Regions from separate parts of the Bacillus mojavensis genome, predicted to be linked through region 1. Evidence: a T-box and tRNA genes for the amino acid it is inferred to sense, from the RefSeq annotation. Region 1 holds a T-box; the other holds one or more tRNA genes.
The links. A T-box is a leader RNA that pairs with one kind of tRNA and senses whether it is charged. The one in region 1 lies ahead of tyrS (tyrosine--tRNA ligase), so its partner is inferred to be a tRNA-Tyr.
Positions count from the first base shown of each region.

Region 2: it encodes a tRNA-Tyr, which carries the amino acid that the T-box ahead of tyrS (tyrosine--tRNA ligase) is inferred to sense. The anticodon was not compared.

Region 1 is NZ_CP051464.1:2,830,720-2,834,131, reverse strand. It holds gene acsA (acetate--CoA ligase) at 1-1,689, shown strand, start outside; T-box leader at 1,744-1,985, shown strand; gene tyrS (tyrosine--tRNA ligase) at 2,034-3,302, shown strand.
Region 2 is NZ_CP051464.1:192,920-196,331, forward strand. It holds gene HC660_RS01080 (GNAT family N-acetyltransferase) at 1-454, opposite strand, end outside; gene HC660_RS01085 (2-thiouracil desulfurase family protein) at 466-921, opposite strand; tRNA gene HC660_RS01090 (tRNA-Glu) at 1,103-1,177, shown strand; tRNA gene HC660_RS01095 (tRNA-Val) at 1,181-1,256, shown strand; tRNA gene HC660_RS01100 (tRNA-Thr) at 1,261-1,333, shown strand; tRNA gene HC660_RS01105 (tRNA-Tyr) at 1,353-1,437, shown strand; tRNA gene HC660_RS01110 (tRNA-Gln) at 1,442-1,513, shown strand; gene sigW (RNA polymerase sigma factor SigW) at 1,743-2,306, shown strand; gene rsiW (anti-sigma-W factor RsiW) at 2,320-2,946, shown strand; gene cdaA (diadenylate cyclase CdaA) at 3,108-3,412, shown strand, end outside.

The DNA of each region.
Region 1 (3,412 bases):
GATCATAATTTAAAAAACTATGAAGAAACGTATCGGCAATTTGATTGGTCCGAAGCAGAGAAACATTTCTCTTGGCATAAGACAGGGAAATTGAATGCGGCTTATGAAACGATAGACCGTCATGCCGAATCTTTTCGAAAAAACAAAGTTGCGCTTTATTATAAGGACGCAAAACGGGATGAAAAATACACATTTAAAGAAATGAAAGAAGAAACAAACAGAGCCGGGAATGTGCTGAGACGGTATGGAAATGTGGAAAAAGGGGACCGCGTTTTTATTTTTATGCCGAGATCACCCGAGCTTTATTTTATTATGCTAGGTGCCATCAAAATCGGCGCAATCGCCGGGCCGTTATTTGAAGCATTTATGGAGGGGGCTGTTAAGGACCGGCTTCAAAACAGCGAGGCAAAGGTTGTTGTCACGACGCCTGAGCTTTTGGAAAGGATTCCGGTTGACAAGCTCCCTGATTTACAGCGTATATTCATAGTCGGCGGCCAGACTGAAAAGAGCGGAACAAACATCATTCATTATGATGAAGTGGCTAAACATGAGAGCACAAGACTGGACATTGAATGGATGGACAAAAAAGACGGCTATTTGCTTCACTATACATCAGGATCTACGGGTACGCCAAAGGGTGTGCTTCATGTCCATGAGGCAATGGTTCAGCAGTATCAGACAGGAAAATGGGTCCTTGATTTAAAGGAAGAGGACATTTATTGGTGCACGGCCGACCCAGGCTGGGTGACTGGAACGGTGTACGGGATTTTTGCGCCGTGGCTGAACGGAGCGACAAATGTGATTGTCGGCGGACGATTCAGCCCGGAAAGCTGGTATGGCACGATTGAGCAGCTTGGTGTAAACGTCTGGTACAGCGCGCCGACTGCCTTTCGAATGCTGATGGGAGCCGGAGATGATATGGCTGCCAAATATGATCTGACTTCACTCCGCCATGTGCTGAGTGTCGGTGAACCTTTAAATCCGGAAGTGATCAGATGGGGGCATAAAGTCTTTAACCAACGGATTCATGATACATGGTGGATGACAGAAACGGGCGGACAGCTAATCTGCAACTATCCTTGCCTGGATATAAAACCAGGCTCGATGGGAAAACCGATTCCCGGTGTAGAAGCAGCAATCGTTGATAATCAGGGGAACGAGCTTCCGCCGTATCGAATGGGGAACCTCGCCATTAAAAAGGGCTGGCCATCTATGATGCACACGATTTGGAACAACCCTGAAAAATACGAATCTTATTTTATGCCGGGCGGATGGTATGTGTCGGGCGATTCTGCCTACATGGATGATGAAGGGTACTTTTGGTTCCAAGGCAGAGTGGACGATGTCATCATGACCTCCGGTGAGCGCGTCGGGCCATTTGAAGTGGAAAGTAAGCTTGTCGAACATCCGGCAATTGCGGAGGCGGGGGTCATTGGTAAACCTGATCCGGTGCGCGGGGAGATCATTAAAGCCTTTATCGCTCTCAGAGAAGGGTTTGAGCCGTCTGATAAACTGAAGGAAGACATCCGCCAATTTGTCAAACAAGGTCTTGCAGCCCATGCCGCTCCGCGTGAAATTGAATTTAAGGATAAGCTTCCAAAAACACGGAGCGGTAAGATCATGAGACGTGTGCTGAAGGCATGGGAGCTGAATCTTCCGGCCGGAGACCTGTCAACGATGGAGGATTAAAAGGCGCCGTTGACACGGGATTTTATTTATGTTAAAAATGATATAGCTTCATATGAAAAGGTAAAGATTGAGACAAGTAGAATATCCTTACGTTCCAGAGAGCTGATGGCCGGTGAAAATCAGCACAGACGGATATATCGAATACACTCATGAACCGCTTTTGCAAACAAAGCCGCACAGGCTTTCAGTAGTGAAAGAACGGACCTGATCCGTTATCAGGCAAAGTGATAAGAGCAAAAAGCTGTATGTATGCTCTTATTAGTAGGGTGGTACCGCGATAATCAATCGTCCCTTCGTTTACACGAAGGGGCGTTTTTATTTTATTTAAAAAGGAGCCTTATCTCATGACAAACTTACTTGAAGACTTATCCTTCCGCGGATTGATTCAGCAAATGACGGATGAAGAAGGACTGAACAAACAGCTGAACGAAGAAAAGATCCGCCTGTACTCAGGCTTTGATCCGACAGCGGACAGCTTGCATATCGGGCACCTGCTGCCAATTTTAACACTCCGCCGTTTTCAGCTTGCGGGGCACCATCCGATTGCGCTTGTGGGCGGCGCGACGGGTTTAATCGGCGATCCGAGCGGAAAAAAAGCAGAGCGTACGTTAAACACGGCTGATATCGTTGTCGAATGGTCGCAAAAAATCAAACATCAGCTTTCAAGATTTCTTGATTTTGATTCAGCAGAAAACCCGGCTGTTATGGCAAATAACTACGACTGGATCGGAAACATGAATGTGATTGACTTCCTTCGTGACGTCGGCAAAAACTTCGGCATCAATTACATGCTGGCAAAAGATACAGTCAGCTCCAGAATCGAATCCGGCATCTCTTACACAGAATTCAGCTACATGATTCTTCAATCTTATGATTTCTTAAACCTGTACAGAGAGAAAAACTGTAAGCTGCAAATCGGCGGAAGCGATCAATGGGGCAACATCACAGCTGGCCTTGAGCTGATCAGAAAATCTGAAGAAGAAGGAGCAAAAGCGTTTGGTCTTACCATTCCGCTTGTAACGAAAGCGGACGGCACAAAATTCGGAAAAACCGAAGGCGGCGCAATTTGGCTAGATAAAGAAAAAACGTCTCCATATGAATTCTACCAATTCTGGATCAATACAGATGACCGTGATGTTGTGAAATACTTAAAATATTTTACGTTCCTTTCAAAAGAAGAAATCGAAGAATACGCTGAAAAAACTGAAACAGCGCCTGAAAAGCGTGAAGCGCAAAAACGCCTGGCAGAAGAAGTGACAGCGCTCGTTCACGGACGCGAGGCACTGGAGCAAGCGATTAATATTTCCCAAGCATTGTTCAGCGGCAATATTAAAGAGCTTTCTGCCCAAGACGTAAAAATCGGTTTTAAAGATGTGCCTTCTCTAGAAAAAGACAGCGCTGAAGAACTGTCACTCGTAGATGTGCTGGTTGAATCGAAACTGTCACCGTCTAAACGACAAGCCCGTGAAGATATTAAAAACGGAGCCGTTTACATTAACGGTGAACGCCAGACAGAAATTGACTATATCTTATCTACTGAAGACCGCATTGAAGATCAGTTTACTGTGCTTCGCCGCGGAAAGAAAAAATACTTCCTTGTCACGTATAAATAAGAAAAAAACATCCTTTGCTTAATTGGCAAAGGATGTTTTTGGTTTAGTGCATAGGAATTTGAGGGAAAGAGTATATTAGATAGGGCAAACACGACCATTCACCACCTTTT
Region 2 (3,412 bases), 1.4 Mb from region 1:
CGCCGAGCGGCCCGATTTTTCGGCGTCCTTTATCAAGAAATCCAGTTTTTATATAAAGCTGCTTTGCACGGGTGTTTAGGTGATTGACGGCTAAAATGATTTCATCGCACCATGGGAAATACCCGTTAACAAAGGAGGGTAGCTGAAGCATGGCTTTTTTCGCATAGCCTTGTCCGTGGTGAGCGGAGTTTAATGATAAGGAACTGAGCAATAAAGCAAATGGATTGTTGGAATAGGGAGCAATGATTTCTTTTGACGTATGTAGAATGAAAAAGCCTATTGGCAGATCACCTTTTAAGATGACAACAGGATAGCGCTCCTGTATGCTTAGGGCCTGAGTCAGCACCTCTTTAGGGAGAGCGGTAAAGCGTTTGCCATCATTATGTAAAGTAAATGCGTAAAGCTCAGGTAAATGCTCAGGCTTATAGAAGGATAAAGAGATATCTTGCGTCATGATGAGCCTCCTTACAATATATCGTCTAGCTGGTTTTCAGAAATTACACGGTATCCCGCTTGTTTTAATAGGGCGGCGGTTACTCCGTTTCCAGCGATTTTTTTTCCTGAAAATGAGCCATTATAGATGAAATTGCTACCGCATGATGGGCTGTTTTCTTTCAATATGACGGCAGAGGCGTTAATTTTTTTTGCATAGGCCAATGTTTGGGCCGCGCCCTTCATATATAAATCTGTTACATCTTCTCCTGAAGACGTTATGATTTTCGCGCATCCATTAAGAACATCCTCACCAGTGCCTCCGATGATTTCTGCTGGTTCCCGGGGAGTGGAGAAGCCGCCGAGAAGTTCAGGGCAAGCCATCACTGCTTGTTTTTCTTCAATCAGTTTTCGAATTTTCTCTGATGCGGCATGCGAACCGTTGTATCTGCATTCAATGCCCCCGAGGCAAGAGCTGACTAGTATCATATTGGTTTCTCCTCTCTTGATTCGATCTATATCTATCTTAAGATAAATGATAAATGTTGGGAGGCTTTTTCAGTTAAAAAAGGGGTTAAAAAGTTTGAAAATAAAAAATTTAAATTTCCTCTTTACAAAAGGGGGGGAACCTGTATATAATAACTTTTGTCAGCTCGACGAGAACACAAACGGCCCGTTGGTCAAGCGGTTAAGACACCGCCCTTTCACGGCGGTAACACGGGTTCGAATCCCGTACGGGTCACCATTTGGAGGATTAGCTCAGCTGGGAGAGCATCTGCCTTACAAGCAGAGGGTCGGCGGTTCGAGCCCGTCATCCTCCACCATCTTGCCGGTGTAGCTCAATTGGTAGAGCAACTGACTTGTAATCAGTAGGTTGGGGGTTCAAGTCCTCTTGCCGGCACTGTTTTTCCTAAAAATATGGAGGGGTAGCGAAGTGGCTAAACGCGGCGGACTGTAAATCCGCTCCCTCAGGGTTCGGCAGTTCGAATCTGCCCCCCTCCACCATTATTGGGCTATAGCCAAGCGGTAAGGCAACGGACTTTGACTCCGTCATGCGTTGGTTCGAATCCAGCTAGCCCAGTCACAGACACCTTTGACCAAAAGGTGTCTTTTTTCTTTTTGAAAAATCCTTCCAACTTCTAACTGTTCAGTCTGTGTAATAATTTTAAAAATATGTTAAGGTAGTTTATTCACGAATTGCCATCTACACCCTGCCAAAAATTTGTTAAACTTATTTTATAAAAAAATTGAAACCTTTAGAAACGAAGCTCGTATACATACAGACCGGTGAAGGCAGAGGTTAGATAAATATGGAAATGATGATTAAAAAGAGAATTAAGCAAGTCAAAAAAGGCGATCAAAATGCATTTGCGGACATCGTAGATATTTACAAGGATAAAATTTATCAGCTTTGCTACCGTATGCTTGGCAATGTGCATGAGGCGGAAGATATCGCACAAGAGGCTTTCATCAGAGCGTATGTCAATATCGACAGTTTTGATATCAACCGGAAATTTTCAACTTGGCTTTATCGAATTGCGACCAACTTGACCATTGACCGCATTCGCAAAAAGAAGCCGGATTATTACCTCGATGCAGAAGTGGCGGGTACAGAAGGCTTGACGATGTATTCCCAAATCGCCGCAGATGGAGTTTTGCCTGAAGATGCAGTCGTATCGCTGGAGCTTTCACACACGATTCAGCAGAAAATTTTAAAGCTTCCTGACAAATATAGAACTGTCATCGTGTTGAAGTATATTGATGAACTCTCATTAATTGAAATCGGCGAGATTCTGAACATTCCTGTGGGAACGGTAAAAACACGGATTCACAGAGGCAGAGAGGCTCTTAGAAAACAATTAAGGGATCTTTAAGTGGGGTGATGAAATGAGCTGTCCTGAACAAATTGTGCAGCTTATGCATATGCATCTTGATGGAGATATCCTTCCGAAAGATGAACAAGTATTAAAAGAACACCTGGAGGCATGCGAGGAATGCAGAAAGCATTTTTATGAGATGGAAAAATCCATCGCGCTCGTCCGGAGCACATCGCATGTCGAAGCCCCCGCCGATTTTACCGCTAACGTCATGGCGAAATTGCCTAAGGAGAAGAAAAGAGCTTCTGTGAAAAGATGGTTCAGATCCCATCCGGTTATCGCGGCTGCTGCGGTATTCATCATTTTGATGGGCGGAGGGTTGTTAAACAGCTGGCACAATGACCATAACTTCAGCGTGTCGAAGCAGCCGAATCTGGTCGTGCACAACAACACTGTGATCGTGCCTGAAGGTGAGACGATCAAAGGTGATGTCACCGTCAAAAACGGCAAGCTAATTATTAAAGGGAAAATAGATGGGGATGTAACCGTTGTAAACGGAGAAAAGTATATGGCCTCTGCTGGACAAGTCACCGGTCAAATAGAGGAGATTAATCAATTATTCGACTGGACATGGTATAAAATGAAGTCTGCGGGGAAAAGTGTATTCAATGCATTAGACCCGAACGGAGAAGAGTAAAGCGTGTGGTGCGCTTTACTCTTTTTTAAGGTTCTCAAACGGCTGGCATATTTCACTTGCCAAAACGAAATGTGGTATAATGGGCTCGCTATGTAAAGTACATATGCGTAACACATGAAACTTCAAAATACGAAATGACTGAATTCTTGGAGGACGAGGAAATGGCTTTTGAGGATATCCCTTTTTTGCAGTACCTCGGCAATGCCGTTGATATTCTCCTTGTTTGGTATGTGATATATAAACTGATTATGGTGATACGCGGCACGAAGGCGGTTCAGCTCTTAAAAGGAATCGTTGTAATCGTGCTTGTCCGTATGGCCAGTCAATATTTGGGCCTCGGCACGCTTCAGTGGCTGATGGACCAAGCGATAACATGGGGATTTTTAGCAATTATTATTATCTTTCAGCCTGAGCTGAGAAGAGCGCTTGAACAGCTTGGACGGGGCCGTTTCTTCTCGAGGAGCGG